DNA from 2 places in the Uliginosibacterium sediminicola genome. Region 2 is predicted to be linked to the other one. Evidence: predicted binding sites of a transcription regulator. Region 2 holds the regulator's gene; the other holds the start of a gene.
What was found. The regulator HrcA, encoded in region 2, represses chaperone genes, less so after heat shock. The targets are predictions, from matches to a motif close to TNTTAGCACTCNNNGNCNNNGAGTGCTAANA.
Positions count from the first base shown of each region.

Region 1: a site for HrcA is predicted at 1,829-1,859, ahead of groES (co-chaperone GroES). Genes of this name have one in related genera too.

Region 1 covers NZ_JBDIVE010000001.1:93,301-96,712, forward strand. Annotated here, with positions in the region: gene ABDB84_RS00465 (HAD domain-containing protein) at 525-1,049, shown strand; gene groES (co-chaperone GroES) at 1,962-2,252, shown strand; gene groL (chaperonin GroEL) at 2,422-3,412, shown strand, end outside.
Region 2 covers NZ_JBDIVE010000007.1:3,749-7,160, reverse strand. Annotated here, with positions in the region: gene recN (DNA repair protein RecN) at 1-515, opposite strand, end outside; gene ABDB84_RS12950 (NAD kinase) at 519-1,400, opposite strand; gene hrcA (heat-inducible transcriptional repressor HrcA) at 1,494-2,522, shown strand; gene ABDB84_RS12940 (hypothetical protein) at 2,515-3,261, shown strand; gene ABDB84_RS12935 (alpha/beta hydrolase) at 3,266-3,412, shown strand, end outside.

The DNA.
Region 1 (3,412 bases), on a different contig from region 2:
ATGGAGGTCTACGAGGTGCGTCGGTACAAATTTCAGTGAGTGACGCTAGTGGGGGGCGTCTGGAAGGCCTGGGGCACTCGCTTGGGGGCAAGAAGTAACACCTGTGCAAAGTGCAGGTGAATGCATAACCTGAGAAAACTATGAACTTCTGCTTTTCGATAGCAAGGCTTGCATTTGAGCAGCCGAGCGTCCGGTAGCACGAATTGACGGCCACCCCGGGTGGCCGTTTTCTTTTATTTGCCCGCCTGAGTGGAACTCGCACCGCACCAGATTTTTTTATTGAATCAGTTTTTCCTGAAGCATTGCTATTACGGTAATCCCCCCTAAAAAGAGGCTGCCGAGTCACGACGCATCTCAGGCAAGTCTGCCATGTAGGACAGGGCTCATAACATGTTGGTTTTGGAAGTGTGCATCCGTAATAGACTAGCGTTTTTTCTTATAATCAACGGGGGCGTGGATGACCAAAACTCGCACAAGATATTCGTCATTTTCTGCGTTCCAAGCTGTGCCAAAGGCTACGTCATATGCGTTATTTGGTGCTCGCCGCTTGCAATTGGCTCAAGGTGTCTACTGTGAGCTCCGCGAATAGTGGTCCTGTGCAGGTACTGTTCGTCGACTTTGATGGTGTTCTACACGACGCGAATGAGGCCGCGTTTGACTTCGAGGCGCATGTGCTGCTCGACAATCCTCGGCTATTCGAACACATTCCTCTGCTTGCAGAGGCGCTTGCGCCTTATCCCGAATTGCGCATCGTTGTCAGCTCTGATTGGCAATCACTCTTCGATGATGCAGCTTTGGTGCGTCTTCTAGGACCTCTTGGCCCCAGGTTTAGTGGTGTGACTGAGATGCGTGCGCAGACACGTGCTGACTCCATCCTGCGCTGTGCGCAGCGCCTTAAGCTAACCTCATGGCTTGCACTTGACGACAACGAAAGCGTAGTCAAGGCAAGTCGTACGGACTCACGCTTTATCGCTTGTCCTTCAGATAAGGGTATCAGCGATGCTACCGCTTTGCGCGCACTGAAGAAGCGACTTGCTGTGGTCGTGTAGGCAGGGTGAGGTGGCCAGACTGGCGACGAGCACCTTGCTGTCCGCGGCTCTGTCACAGAGCAATAAAAGGCAATATTTTGCCGTTTAAGTGCATTTCCTGAATATAAACAGCAAAATATTGCCTTTTATTTTGGGCGGGGTGTGGAAAGGGGGGGAATTGGCAACGCCAAATTTGCACCCATTCCGACCATTAACCCGTTGACGCTCTCTCGGAACGCCTCGCCGCGCCAGCGTGCAAGTAAGCCCAGAAGCAAGAAATCATGAGAGTCGGAGAACGCCGTGCCTGTACGAGAGCGCCTCACCGCAGAGTCAGTAACAGATGCGTGTGTAGCTTGACAGGGCGGTTGCTTGCCTGGACGCGCTACAAGACCTGAGCCACCCATGAACCGAAGTGCGCTAAAACACCTCCGTAAATAGGCTGCCTTTTCAATGAACCGGCTGCAGCTTGCCGCTGTGGATGTTGATGGGGACGACCTGCTTCCCGCACCTCGTTTTCCAGTCAAGGCGAAATGACGACAGCTAGCTCTCAGTTAATGCGTCTTGGATTCTCTCGTTATGCGTCCATGCTCGGCAGAAACCCTTGTCTGGCAAGCGATGGTTTCTCAGTTTTCTTGGCCTCCCACACAAAGAACTCGCTGCTCAACGCTGCGTGGCTTGCAGGTGGCAAACGAACCCACGCCGCATAGAGGGTTCAAGTTGAACTGCGAAAGGTTCAAGTTGAACTGCAAACGACATCAATTTACAAGGCGCCCCTTGAAATACCCTGGGGGCGCCCCTATTATTAGCACTCGTCAGGGGTGAGTGCTAACAGCCAGCGCCGCGCAAGTTCGTGGCCGCACCCCCGCCTTTCGGGAAATGCCTTGTGGCTTTTTCTTTTGTTTCAAACACATATCCTTCTTTTCAGGAGCGAAAATGAGTATTCGTCCTTTGCATGACCGCGTGATCATCAAGCGTATTGAAGCTGAGCGCACCACGGCCAGCGGTATCGTCATCCCCGACAGCGCAGGTGAAAAGCCCGATCAAGGCGAAGTGCTGGCAGTGGGCAATGGCAAGATCCTCGAAAACGGCAGCGTCCGTCCGCTCGACGTCAAGGTCGGTGACCGCGTCCTGTTCGGCAAGTACGCTGGCCAGACCGTCAAGGTCAATGGCGAGGAAGTCCTGGTTGCCCGTGAAGAAGATATTCTCGGCGTCATCGAAAAGTAAAAACGGGTGCTGCGCTACTGCGCGGCCCGATCTCGATCCTGCGATGCTCGACGTATAGAACATACGTCTGCGCTTCTCGAATCGACCTCGAACCGCTCGCGACGCGCCTCCCCCGTTTTTCGCACTGCGATTACTGAATTCGAATCACAATTTCTGGAGTCATATAAACATGGCAGCTAAACAAGTTCTGTTCGGCGACGACGCACGCGCCAAGATCGTCAACGGCGTTAACATCCTGGCCAATGCGGTCAAGGTTACGCTGGGCCCGAAGGGTCGTAACGTGGTGCTCGAGCGCAGCTTCGGCGCCCCGACGGTGACCAAGGACGGTGTGTCCGTCGCCAAGGAAATCGAACTGAAGGACAAGTTCGAAAACATGGGCGCACAGCTGGTGAAGGAAGTCGCTTCGAAGACCTCCGACAACGCCGGTGACGGCACCACCACCGCAACCGTGCTGGCTCAAGCCATCGTGCGCGAAGGCTTCAAGTACGTGGCTGCTGGTTTCAACCCGGCCGATCTGAAGCGCGGTATCGACAAGGCTGTCAGCGCCATCGTTGCCGAGATCAAGAAGAACGCCAAGCCGACCACCACCAACAAGGAAATCGCCCAAGTCGGTTCGATTTCCGCCAACAGCGACAGCTCGATCGGCGACATCATCGCCAACGCGATGGACAAGGTTGGCAAGTCGGGCGTGATCACCGTTGAAGACGGCAAGAGCCTGGACAACGAGCTGGATGTCGTCGAAGGTATGCAATTCGACCGCGGCTACCTGTCGCCCTACTTCATCAACAACCAAGAGAAGCAAATCGCTGCGCTGGACAACCCGTTTGTCCTGCTCTTCGACAAGAAGATCTCGAACATCCGCGACCTGCTGCCGGTGCTGGAACAAGTCGCCAAGGCTGGCCGTCCGCTGCTGATCATCGCTGAAGATGTCGATGGCGAAGCGCTGGCAACCCTGGTGGTGAACAACATCCGTGGCATCCTCAAGACCGTGGCCGTCAAGGCTCCGGGCTTCGGCGACCGCCGCAAGGCCATGCTCGAAGACATCGCCATCCTCACCGGTGGCCAGGTCATCGCTGAAGAAGTCGGTCTGTCGCTGGAAAAGGCCACCCTGGCCGATCTGGGCCAAGCCAAGCGCATCGAAGTCGACAAGGAAAACACCA
Region 2 (3,412 bases):
CGGCGAGCGGCCGACCAGTCGCGCCAGTGCTGCGAGACTTTGCGCGCCAGATCGAGAATGCCGGCGTGCTCGTCGAGCAGCTGGCGCTGCGCATCGGGGCGCAGCAAGGCCTGGTGGGCGTGCTGGCCGTGGATGTCGCAGACAAATTCGGCCAGCTCGCGCAATTGCGTCGCCGTGGCCGGCACGCCATTGATATAGGCACGCGAACGGCCATTGTTATCGACCACGCGGCGCACCAAGAGCTCGGCCTCGTCGCCGCCCAGGTCTTGCGCACGCAGCCAGGCCTGAGCGGGTGAATCGCTGGCCAGTTCGAACTCGGCGGAAAGGTCTGCCTTCTCGCAACCGGCGCGCACCACGTTGGCATCGGCGCGTTCGCCGAGCAGCAGCGAGAGCGCATCGAGCAGGATGGATTTGCCCGCGCCGGTCTCGCCGGTCAGCGCGCCAAAGCCGCCACGAAAATCCAGTTCGAGGCGGTCAACCAAGACAAAATCAGCAATCAGCAGTCTGCGCAGCATGGGTCAGGACAGGCGCGGGCTGGCGCTCCAGTTGAGTTTTTCGCGCAACACAGCGAAGTAGCTGTAGTTGCCCGGATGGATGAGGGTGATGGACTGAAAAGAACGGCGCACCCGCACGATGTCGCCGCCATGCGCATCGAACAGGGTCTGGCCATCGTAGTGGATGCGCGCATCGTGCGGCGCCACCACGGTGAGCTCGACGATGCTGTCATGCGACAGCGCAATCGGCCGGTAAGTCAGGCCATGCGGGCACAGCGGCACCAGCACCATGCCGGCCAGACGCGGATGCAGCAAGGGGCCATTGGCCGACAAGGCATAGGCGGTGGAACCGGTCGGCGTGGCGACGATCATGCCGTCGGAACGTTGCGAGTAGATGTACTCGCCATCGACCACCAGCTCGAACTCGATCATGCGGCCGACTTCGCCACGGCTGATCACCACATCATTGAGGGCCACCGAATTGAACACGCTGCGCCCGTCGCGCAGCACTTCGGCTTCGAGCAGCACGCGGCGCTCGCGCAGATACTTGCCATCGAGGATCTCGCCCAGGCGGTCGAGCATTTCGCCACGGCCGACATCGGTGAGAAAACCCAGGCGCCCCTGGTTGATGCCCAGCATCGGTACCGGATAGGCGCACAGGCGGCGCGCAGCGCTGAGCATGGTGCCATCGCCACCGACGACGACAGCCAGCTCGGCATGCTCGCCGATCTGCTCGAAGCTCGAGACCTTGGCTCCGTCGATGCCGCCGACCAACAGTGCGGTCTCGTCATCGACCAGCACCGTGACCTCGCGCTGCTGCAGGAAGGCCGCCAGGCGCCGCAGGGCCTCGGCCGCTTCGGCGCTCTGATACTTGCCCACCAGGGCGACGGTGCGAAATTCGTTCATGGGCGAATTAAACCATAAGCCATTGTGTCTTGACCGCGCCGGCCGCATGCAGCATCTTTCACAATCAGTGGATGCATGCCTTAGAATCAGACCATGACACAGCTAGATGGACGCGCCCGCATACTGCTCAAGACTCTGGTAGAGCGCTATATCGCCGAGGGACAACCGGTCGGTTCGCGCGCGCTCTCCCGCCAATCCGGCCTGGAGCTCTCGCCAGCCACCATCCGCAATGTCATGGCGGACCTCGAAGAGCTGGGCCTGATCAGCAGCCCGCATACCTCGGCCGGACGCATTCCGACGCCGCTGGGCTACCGCCTCTTCGTCGACACCTTGCTGACCGTCAAACCGCTGGAGCAGGCGGAAGTGCATCACCTGCAAAGCCATATCCAGCCAGATGAGCCCAAGCGCGTGATCGCCGCCGCCTCCAACCTGCTCTCCGAGCTGACCCAGTTCGCCGGCATCGTCGTCGCCACCCGGCAGGAGACCGACAAGGTCCGCCAGATCGAATTCGTGAGTCTCTCCGAAACACGCGTGCTGCTGATCATCGTCACCATGTCTGGCGATGTGCAGAACCGCATCGTGCACACCCAGCGCCCGCACTCGCCGGCCGAGCTGACCACGGCCGCCAATTACCTCAATCATCACTGCGTCGGCCTGGGCTTTGGCGAAATGCTCGCGCACCTGCGCGACGAGCTGGTTCAGCTGCGCTCCGATATGGTCGAGCTGATGACCGCCACCATCGACGCCGGCGACCGCGCCCTGCAGGAAGAACAGAGCCGCTACGTGATCTCCGGCGAAAGCCGCCTGCTCGACGTCAACGACCTCTCCTCCGACATGGGCCGCATGCGCGAGCTGTTCCGCCTGTTCGAGCAGAAGTCCGGCCTGATCCAGCTGCTCGACCTGTCGCAGCGCGCCGAGGGCGTGCAGATCTTCATCGGCGGCGAATCGGGCATCTCGCCGCTCGATGAGTGCAGCGTCATCACCGCGCCTTACGAGGTCGACGGCAAGCTGGTCGGCACCGTCGGCGTGATCGGCCCGACGCGCATGGCCTACGAACGCGTCATTCCGATTGTCGATATCACCGCACGCCTGCTCAGCGGAGCCCTCTCCAATCATGCTTGATGCCCTGCGCCGCAGCGCGCTGCTGCTGGCCCTGCTGGCCGTACTGCCGGTTCAGGCACAAAGCCTCTACCGCTGCGGCAATACCTTGCAGGACAAACCCTGTGCCGACGGCAATGGCAGCGAGATCATCCTCGACAGCCGAGAGCCCGCCAGCAAGACCGCCAAAAGTAGCAAGAGCAGCAAGAGCGCATCCTCCAGCCGCCCGCCCGATGAATTCTGTGCGCAGCAAGGCGATGCCGCCATGCGCATGCGCTGGGAGAAAGAAGGCGGCCGCACCGAGGCCGAGCAGATCAGCCGCAACCCGGCCAACAGCGCCTTCATCCGCTACGTCTATTACAAGCGCGGCTCGGCGCTCGATGTGCGCCGCCAGGTCGAAGCCGACTGCATGCAGACGCGCGCCAAAGCCGAATCCGCTGCCGTCGTGGCCCCCACATTCACACCCGCTGTAGCCGCCAGCGCGCCGCTTGCGCCACCGCCGCCAGCGCCCGCCGCTGTACCGGCGGCCAGCAGCGCCAGCTCATCGCAAACGAGCAGCGATAACCGGCGCGGCGGTGGCATCCCGATCCAGAACAGCGAAGCGGCCAGTCGCCCGGTCGACGAAGCGCTGTGCCGCAACCTGCTCGACTCGGCCAAGCGCATTCGCGACCGCCAGCGCGCCGGTGGCAATGCGGCGACCATGCTCGACCTCAATCGCCTGCAGCAAGAGCTCACGGAGCAATTGCGCCTCTCGGGATGCTGATGCCATGAACCGCTACCTCATTCACGCGCTGCTATTCGCCGCCGCCCTGCTCGGCACCGCCCAGGCGCAGAGCAACAAGGTCATCGATGTGGCCACGCGCAGCGGCATCACCGAACGCATCCTGCTCAACGCGCCGCCACAGCCACGCGCC